Regions from separate parts of the Roseateles sp. FW301-B2 genome, predicted to be linked through region 3. Evidence: riboswitches for the same ligand, from Rfam matches in the RefSeq annotation. Region 3 holds a riboswitch; each other region holds the start of a gene.
The links. A riboswitch is a leader RNA that binds a small molecule or an ion and turns the genes downstream of it on or off. The one in region 3 is predicted to bind glycine.

Region 1: it holds a riboswitch for glycine, as region 3 does, so the genes downstream of both, gcvT (glycine cleavage system aminomethyltransferase GcvT) here and AC3WQY_RS08680 (branched-chain amino acid ABC transporter substrate-binding protein) in region 3, are expected to answer to the same signal.
Region 2: it holds a riboswitch for glycine, as region 3 does, so the genes downstream of both, AC3WQY_RS20995 (D-amino acid dehydrogenase) here and AC3WQY_RS08680 (branched-chain amino acid ABC transporter substrate-binding protein) in region 3, are expected to answer to the same signal.

Annotation. Positions count from the first base shown of each region.
Region 1 covers NZ_JBYTBE010000021.1:19,992-22,246, forward strand. The annotation lists gene AC3WQY_RS15140 (ATP-binding protein) at 1-285, opposite strand, end outside; gene AC3WQY_RS15145 (response regulator) at 282-941, opposite strand; glycine riboswitch at 1,052-1,155, shown strand; glycine riboswitch at 1,165-1,277, shown strand; gene gcvT (glycine cleavage system aminomethyltransferase GcvT) at 1,337-2,255, shown strand, end outside.
Region 2 covers NZ_JBYTBE010000039.1:33,740-35,994, forward strand. The annotation lists gene AC3WQY_RS20990 (alpha/beta hydrolase) at 1-704, opposite strand, end outside; glycine riboswitch at 778-870, shown strand; glycine riboswitch at 872-985, shown strand; gene AC3WQY_RS20995 (D-amino acid dehydrogenase) at 1,070-2,255, shown strand, end outside.
Region 3 covers NZ_JBYTBE010000009.1:110,574-112,828, forward strand. The annotation lists gene AC3WQY_RS08680 (branched-chain amino acid ABC transporter substrate-binding protein) at 1-970, opposite strand, end outside; glycine riboswitch at 1,138-1,230, opposite strand; gene AC3WQY_RS08685 (FAD-dependent monooxygenase) at 1,342-2,255, opposite strand, start outside.

The DNA of each region.
Region 1 (2,255 bases), on a different contig from region 3:
GAGCGCCTCACCGGGCGAGCGGAACATCGGCACGCCGTCCAAGCCCCAGACCTGCACCATGAAGTCGTAGCTCTTCTGGTCGCCCAGCGGCAGGCTCACCGTGCCGCTGCCGACGCTGCCCTGCAGGGAGAAGGCCATCTGCTGCATGTGGTAGTCGAAGATCTCGTCGGCCTCCTGCAGCGCGGTGCGGTAGGCGCTGCCGCCCTGCACCAGGGCCGAGAGCGAGAAGGCCAACAGCAGGAAGGCGATCAGGCGGTAGCGCAGGGAGCGGGGAAACAGCATCATTCCTTGGGCACCCGGTAGCCCACGCCGCGCACGTTCTGGATCAGCGCCGCACCCAGCTTCTTGCGCAGGCCGTGGATATAGACCTCCACCGCATTGCTGCTGATCTCGTCCTTCCAGCTGTAGAGCTTTTCCTCCAGTTGCTGGCGCGACAGCACCATGCCCGGCCGCGCCAGCAGCGGCTCCAGCACCGCCCATTCGCGCGCCGACAGCGTGACCTGCCGGCCTTCGGCCACCACCTCGCGGGTGGCGGGGTTGATGCTCACGCCGCGGTGTTCGTAGACCGGCTCGGCGCGGCCGCTGGCACGGCGCAGCAGCGCGCGGATGCGCGCCAGCAGCTCGTGCAGCTCAAAGGGCTTGAGCACATAGTCGTCGGCGCCGGCGTCCAGCCCGGCAATGCGCTGCTCGAGCGCGTCGCGGGCGGTGGCGATCAGCACCGGCATGACCTGCTTGCGCGCGCGCAGCGCGCGCAGCACGCTCATGCCATCGCGCTTGGGCAGGCCCAGGTCCAAGAGCACCAGGTCGTAGTTCTGCGCCTGCAGGGCCGCGTCGGCCAGCTCGCCGTCGCGCACCCAGTCGACCGCATAGCTTTCGGCGCGCAGCAACTCGAGCAGTTGCTCGCCAATCATCGGGTCGTCTTCCACCAGCAGCAGTCGCATGCCAAGTCCTCTTGCCGGATTTACGGGGAAGTGAGATTTTCCATGCGCGGCAAGGCCGGCCATTAGACGAGACTTAATTTGCTCGCCCGGCCCCAAAACCATGGCTACAATCCGCGCCGTCAGGAGAGAGCTTTCCACGCAAAGCCGCCGAAGGCGCAGAGGCACTGGTGATCCCACGCTTCGAACGCTCAGGCAAAAGGACTGACAAGACGCCTCGATGCAGGCGTTCCTCACTGGAGAGAGGCGGGTCTTTGTTGAACCCGTCCACCGAAGGGGCAAGCTGTCGGCGATACGCCGGTGGTCAATCTCTCAGGTACCAAGGACAGCGAGGGCATATCCCCCACCATCGGTCTCAGGACCGGGTGGGCTTTCAGAATGCCCTCGGAGTAAGTCCCTTGTCTGCCGCACTCAAGACCACCCCCCTGCACGCTCTGCACATCGAACTCGGCGCCAAGATGGTGCCCTTTGGCGGCTACGACATGCCGGTGCAGTACAAGGAAGGCATCCTCGCCGAGCACAAGCACACGCGCACGGCGGCCGGCCTGTTCGACGTTTCCCACATGGGCCAGCTGCGCCTGGTCGGTGCCGATGCCGCTGCCGCACTGGAAACGATCGTGCCCGTCGACGTGATCGACCTGCCGGTGTTCAAGCAGCGCTATGCGCTCTTCACCAATGAGCAGGGCGGCATCCTCGACGACCTGATGCTGTGCCGCCGCCCCGACGACATCTTTGTGGTGGTGAACGCCGCCTGCAAGGAGCAGGACACCGCGCATCTGCAGGCCAAGATCGGCGGCCGCTGCGAGGTCATCAGCCTGCCCGAACGTGCCCTGCTGGCGCTGCAGGGCCCGCAGGCCGTCACCGCGTTGGCGCGCCTGAACCCAGAGGTGGCCAAGCTCACCTTCATGACCGGCGGCTTCTTCAATCTGGACGGCATCGAGACCTTCCTGACCCGCTCGGGCTATACCGGCGAAGACGGCTTCGAGATCTCGGTGCACAACGACCAGGCGGTGGCGCTGGCGCGCAAGCTGCTGGCCCAAGCCGAGGTCAAGCCCATCGGCCTAGGCGCGCGCGACACCTTGCGCCTGGAAGCCGGCCTGTGCCTGTACGGCCATGACATCAATACCGAAACCACGCCGGTGGAAGGCGCGCTGACCTGGGCGATCCAGAAGGTGCGCCGCGCCGGTGGCGCGCGTGCCGGGGGCTACCCCGGTGCCGCGGTGATCGACGGCCAGCTCGCCGGCGGCGCCAGCCGCAAGCGCGTGGGCCTGATCAGCGCGGAGCGCATGCCGGTGCGCGAAGGCGCCAAGGTGGTGG
Region 2 (2,255 bases), on a different contig from region 3:
GCCAGCCCTTGCTGCCGCAACAAGGCCTCGCTGTGCTGGGGTGCGATGAGGCTGTCCTGCCCGCCATGCACCAGCAGCAGCGGCGTGCGCAGCCGGGCCACGTCGGCGCCGGTGTCCAGCGGGTAGCGCAGCAGGCCCGGTGGCACCCAGGGAAAGTGCTCGCGCATCAGCGCCGACATGCTGGCGTAGGGCGATACCAGCACGGTCAGCTCCGGCCCGACCTCCGCGGCCAGCCCCGCCGCTAGGCCCGTGCCCAGCGAGCGCCCATAGATCACATGCTTGAGCCCGCGGTACTGCGGCGCTACGGCGTCCCAGGCGGCGCGCACATCGGCGCGCAGCTGCGCCTCGCTCTCGATATGGCCGCTGCTCTTGCCATAGCCGCGGTAGTCCAGCATGAAGAGGTCGTAGCCGGCGCGGCGATAGAAATCGGCGTTGACGAACCAGGTCTGCAGATTGCCGGCGTTGCCGTGCAGAAAGAACACCAGGCCCTTGGGCCGGGGCAGGCGCAGATGCAGGGCCGAGAGCGTGGCTCCGGGCACGTTCAGCCGCAGGTCCTGCACATCGGCGCCGAGCTCGAAGCGATGGCCGGCGGCCAGCGGCTCGGGCTGGAACAGCAGCTGCTCCTGGCGCCAGTACAGCCAGGCCATGGCGGCGCCATAGGCCAGCAGCAGCATCAGGCCGGCCCCCAGAATGGTCTTGCGCATGCAGCATCCTCCACGCTTGCCCGCAGTCTACGCAGGCGGCGGCCTGCCGGATGCAAGACCTGGGCTACACTGGCTCCCGGATTCAGGAGAGTGCGGCCCGCCCTGCGAGCCGCCGCCGAAGGCGCAAGCTCCCATACTCGCTCAGGCCCCGTACTGGATCCGCTTTCAAGCCGAATGCTGGAGAGTGCCTCATGTGCAATGCATGGGGCCGCCGAAGGAGCAAGGCGCGGGCCGCAAGCCCGGCGCCGAATCTCTCAGGCACCAAGGACAGCGGGAGCGGCGCGCCCAGGCGCACGCATCCCTTTTGGCATCACTTCCGCCAGAGACTGCACGCCTGCGCGTTCAACCCGAACGGAGTATTCGCAATGCATGTCATCGTCCTGGGCGCCGGCGTCACCGGCATCACCACCGCCTGGTATCTGCGCGCGGCCGGCCATGAGGTCACCGTGATCGAACGCCAGCGCGCCGCTGGCCTGGAAACCAGCTATGCCAATGGCGGCCAGATCTCGGTCTCGCACGCCGAGCCCTGGGCCAATCCGGGCGCGCCGCTGAAGGTCCTGAAATGGCTGATGAAGGAGGACGCGCCGCTGCTGTTCCGCCTGCGCGCCGACGCCGCGCAATGGCGTTGGGGCCTGCAGTTCCTGCGCGAATGCACGCCCGGCCGCACCGCCCACAACATCCGCAACATCGTCAGCCTGGGTCTCTACAGCCGCGCCAAGCTGCAGAGCCTGCGCCAGGAGCTGGGCCTGCAATACGACCAGCGCAGCCAGGGCATCCTGCACTTCTACACCAGCGAGGCCGAGTTCGAGGCGGCGCAGGAGCCGGCGCGCATCATGCGTGAGCAGGGCTGCGAGCTGGACATGAAGACGCCCGACGATTGCGTGGCCATCGAGCCGGCGCTGGCGCAATGCCGCGGCAAGATCGTCGGCGGCAGCATGACGCCCAGCGACGAATCGGGCGATGCCCATGCCTTCACCCAGGCGCTGGCGGCGCGCTGCGCGGCGGCCGGCGTGCGATTCGAGTACGAGACCCGCATCCTCGGCCTGGAACAGGGCCGGCAGGGCGTGGAGCGCGTCATCGTCGCCAACGCCGCGGGCGTGGTGAGCCGGCGCAGCGCCGACCGCTTCGTGCTCTGCATGGGTTCCTTCAGCCGCCAGCTGGCGCGCGAGCTTGGCGTCTCGCTCAACATCTATCCCGCCAAGGGCTACTCGGTCACGCTGCCGGTGATCGCGCCGGCGCACAGCTACCAGGTCTCGCTCACCGACGACGAGTACAAGCTGGTGTTTTCGCGCCTGGGCGACCGCCTGCGCATCGCCGGCACGGCCGAGCTGAACGGCTACAGCACCGAGCTCAATCTGGTGCGCTGCGAGGCCATCGTGCGCCGCACGCGCGAGCTCTTCCCGCACATGACCGATGGCCAGGGCGCCCAGTACTGGACCGGCCTGCGCCCGGCCACGCCCTCCAACCTGCCCTATATCGGCGCCAGCAAGGTGGCCGGCCTGTACCTCAACACGGGCCATGGCACGCTGGGCTGGACCCATGCCTGCGGCT
Region 3 (2,255 bases):
CCATCGCCTCGGCCATCACCTTCGTGGCATCGTAGGTGTAGGGCGAGTAGATCTGGACCTCGATGCCGAACTTCTTCTTGAAGTCGGCCTTGAACTTGTCGAGCGCCGGCCGCTGTGCCGCGTCAACGCCACCAGCGATCGCGCAGACCACTTGGCCGTCGGGCACCTGGCCCGAAGCCAGCTTGGGCAACTCGGCGGTGCAGATACCGTCGCCGCCCATGAACTTCGACTGGATGCCCAGCTGCTTCATCTGCCGCAGCATCGGGCCGGCCACCGCGTCCATGCCGCCGTAGAAGATCACGTCGGGCTTGGCCGCCTTGATGCCGGTGAGGATGCCCGTGAAGTCGGTCGCCTTGTCGTTGGTGAACTCACGTTTGGCGATCGTCGCGCCGGCGGCCTTCGCGGCCTTCTCGAACTCGCTGGCAACGCCCTGGCCATAGGCGGTGCGGTCGTCGATGACCGCAACGGTCTTCGCCTTCAGCGTCTGTGCAGCGTAGCGGCCCAGCGTGCCACCGAGCTGGGCGTCGTCGGCGACCATCCGGAAGGTCGTCTTGAAGCCCTGGCGGGTGTAGCGCGGGTTCGTCACCGACGGCGCAATCTGCGGGATGCCGGCGTCGGCGTAGATGCGCGCGGCAGGGATTGCGGTGCCCGAATTCAGGTGGCCGACGACGCCGTTGACTTTGTTGTCCACGAGCTTCTGCGCCGCGGCAGTGCCTTGCTTGGGGTCGCCGGCGTCGTCCTCGGCCAGGAGCACGAAGCGGGCCGGGCGGCCGCCGATCTGCAGACCCTTGGCGTTCAATTCCTCGATCGCCATGCGGACACCGCTTTCGTTGTCACGCCCGAGGTGTGAGGCGGGGCCGCTGAGTGCGGCGACATGGCCGATCTTGACCACGAGGGGCTCCGCTGCGTGCGCGGACATGGCGAGGCAGGCCAGGGCGATGCCGCCGAGGCGTGATGGGGTAGGTTTCATGAAATCTCTTTTGTCGACGTCGGTGGGTCAAGTGACGCCACCGGACCGCGGTGGTCGTCGCCCCCTCTGTTGCTGACACCTGAGAGATTCGTGCGGCCCCCGGGGGCCAGACTTGCTCCTTCGGCGTACCGGCGGACGTCAGGCAGCCGGCAACTCTGCAGAGTTCATCCGCGACATCGGTCCGTTTGCCTGAGAGTTTCCGGGGCGGTTGCTCCTTCGGCGCCGCGCGGGTGGCACGCGGACTCTCCCGACGTCGCTCGGGCTCGTGGCCGGCAAGACGGTCGACAAGCGACCTCGGTCTTGCGGTGAAGTCGATGACTATACCTGAGGCAAGGGTTAACCCTTGTTGCGGCCGCCTCGACGCCGGCGCCTCAGCGCCTTCCGAACATCATCTGCCGCGCCAGCGCGCGCTTCAGCGGCGGGGCGGCCTGCAGCGCGGCCAGCGCCAGGCCGCGTGCGCCCGGCAGGCCGGGCCAGCGCCAGGCAAAGCTGCGCGCCAGGAAATCGGTGGCGGCGATCATGCTCCAGCGGTCGGGCGCGCGCTGCCATTCCACGCGGCGCAGCGCGCTGTCGATCGCGCCCTCCGTGCGCAGCGCCTGCACCAGCGCATAGGCGTCGCGCAGGCCCAGGTTGAGCCCCTGGCCGGCCACCGGGTGCAGTGTCTGGGCGGCATTGCCGATGCGGACAACGCGGCCCTCCACCAGGGTGCGCTCGGCGTTCAGGCCGAGCGGGAAGCACTTCAGCGCGCCGATGCCGCGCAGCGGCGGCAGGCCCGGCGGCAGCAGGGTGTTGAGCACCGCCAAGCGCTGCGCGTCGCTGAGCGTGCCGATCTCGTCCTCGGCCTGCGGCAGGCACCAGACCAGGGCCGCACGGCGCTGGCCGGCACGCTCGGGCAGGGGCAGCAGGGCCAGCGGGCCGTTGCGGGTGAAGCGCTCGTAGGCCACGCCCGGCGGCGCGGCCGGGTCCAGCTCCACCGTGCCGACCCAGGCGTTCTGCGCATAGTCGCGCGCCACCGCCTTGCGGGCCTGCTCGGCAAACACGCCGCCCTCGGCCACCACGGCGAGGTCGAAGCGCTCGGCCAGATGGGCATCGCCGGCGTCGATCTCCACGCCCGAGCCCTCGGGCTTGATGGCCGACACGCCCTGGCCGAAGCGCGCGGACAGGCGATGCGGCGCGCGCGCGCAGGCTTGCAGCCAGGCGGCCTGCAGCGGCGCCACCAGCTGGCCGTAGCTGAGCACGGCACCGAGCTGCTCCACGCCCTGCTCGCGCGCGCTGATGCTGACCT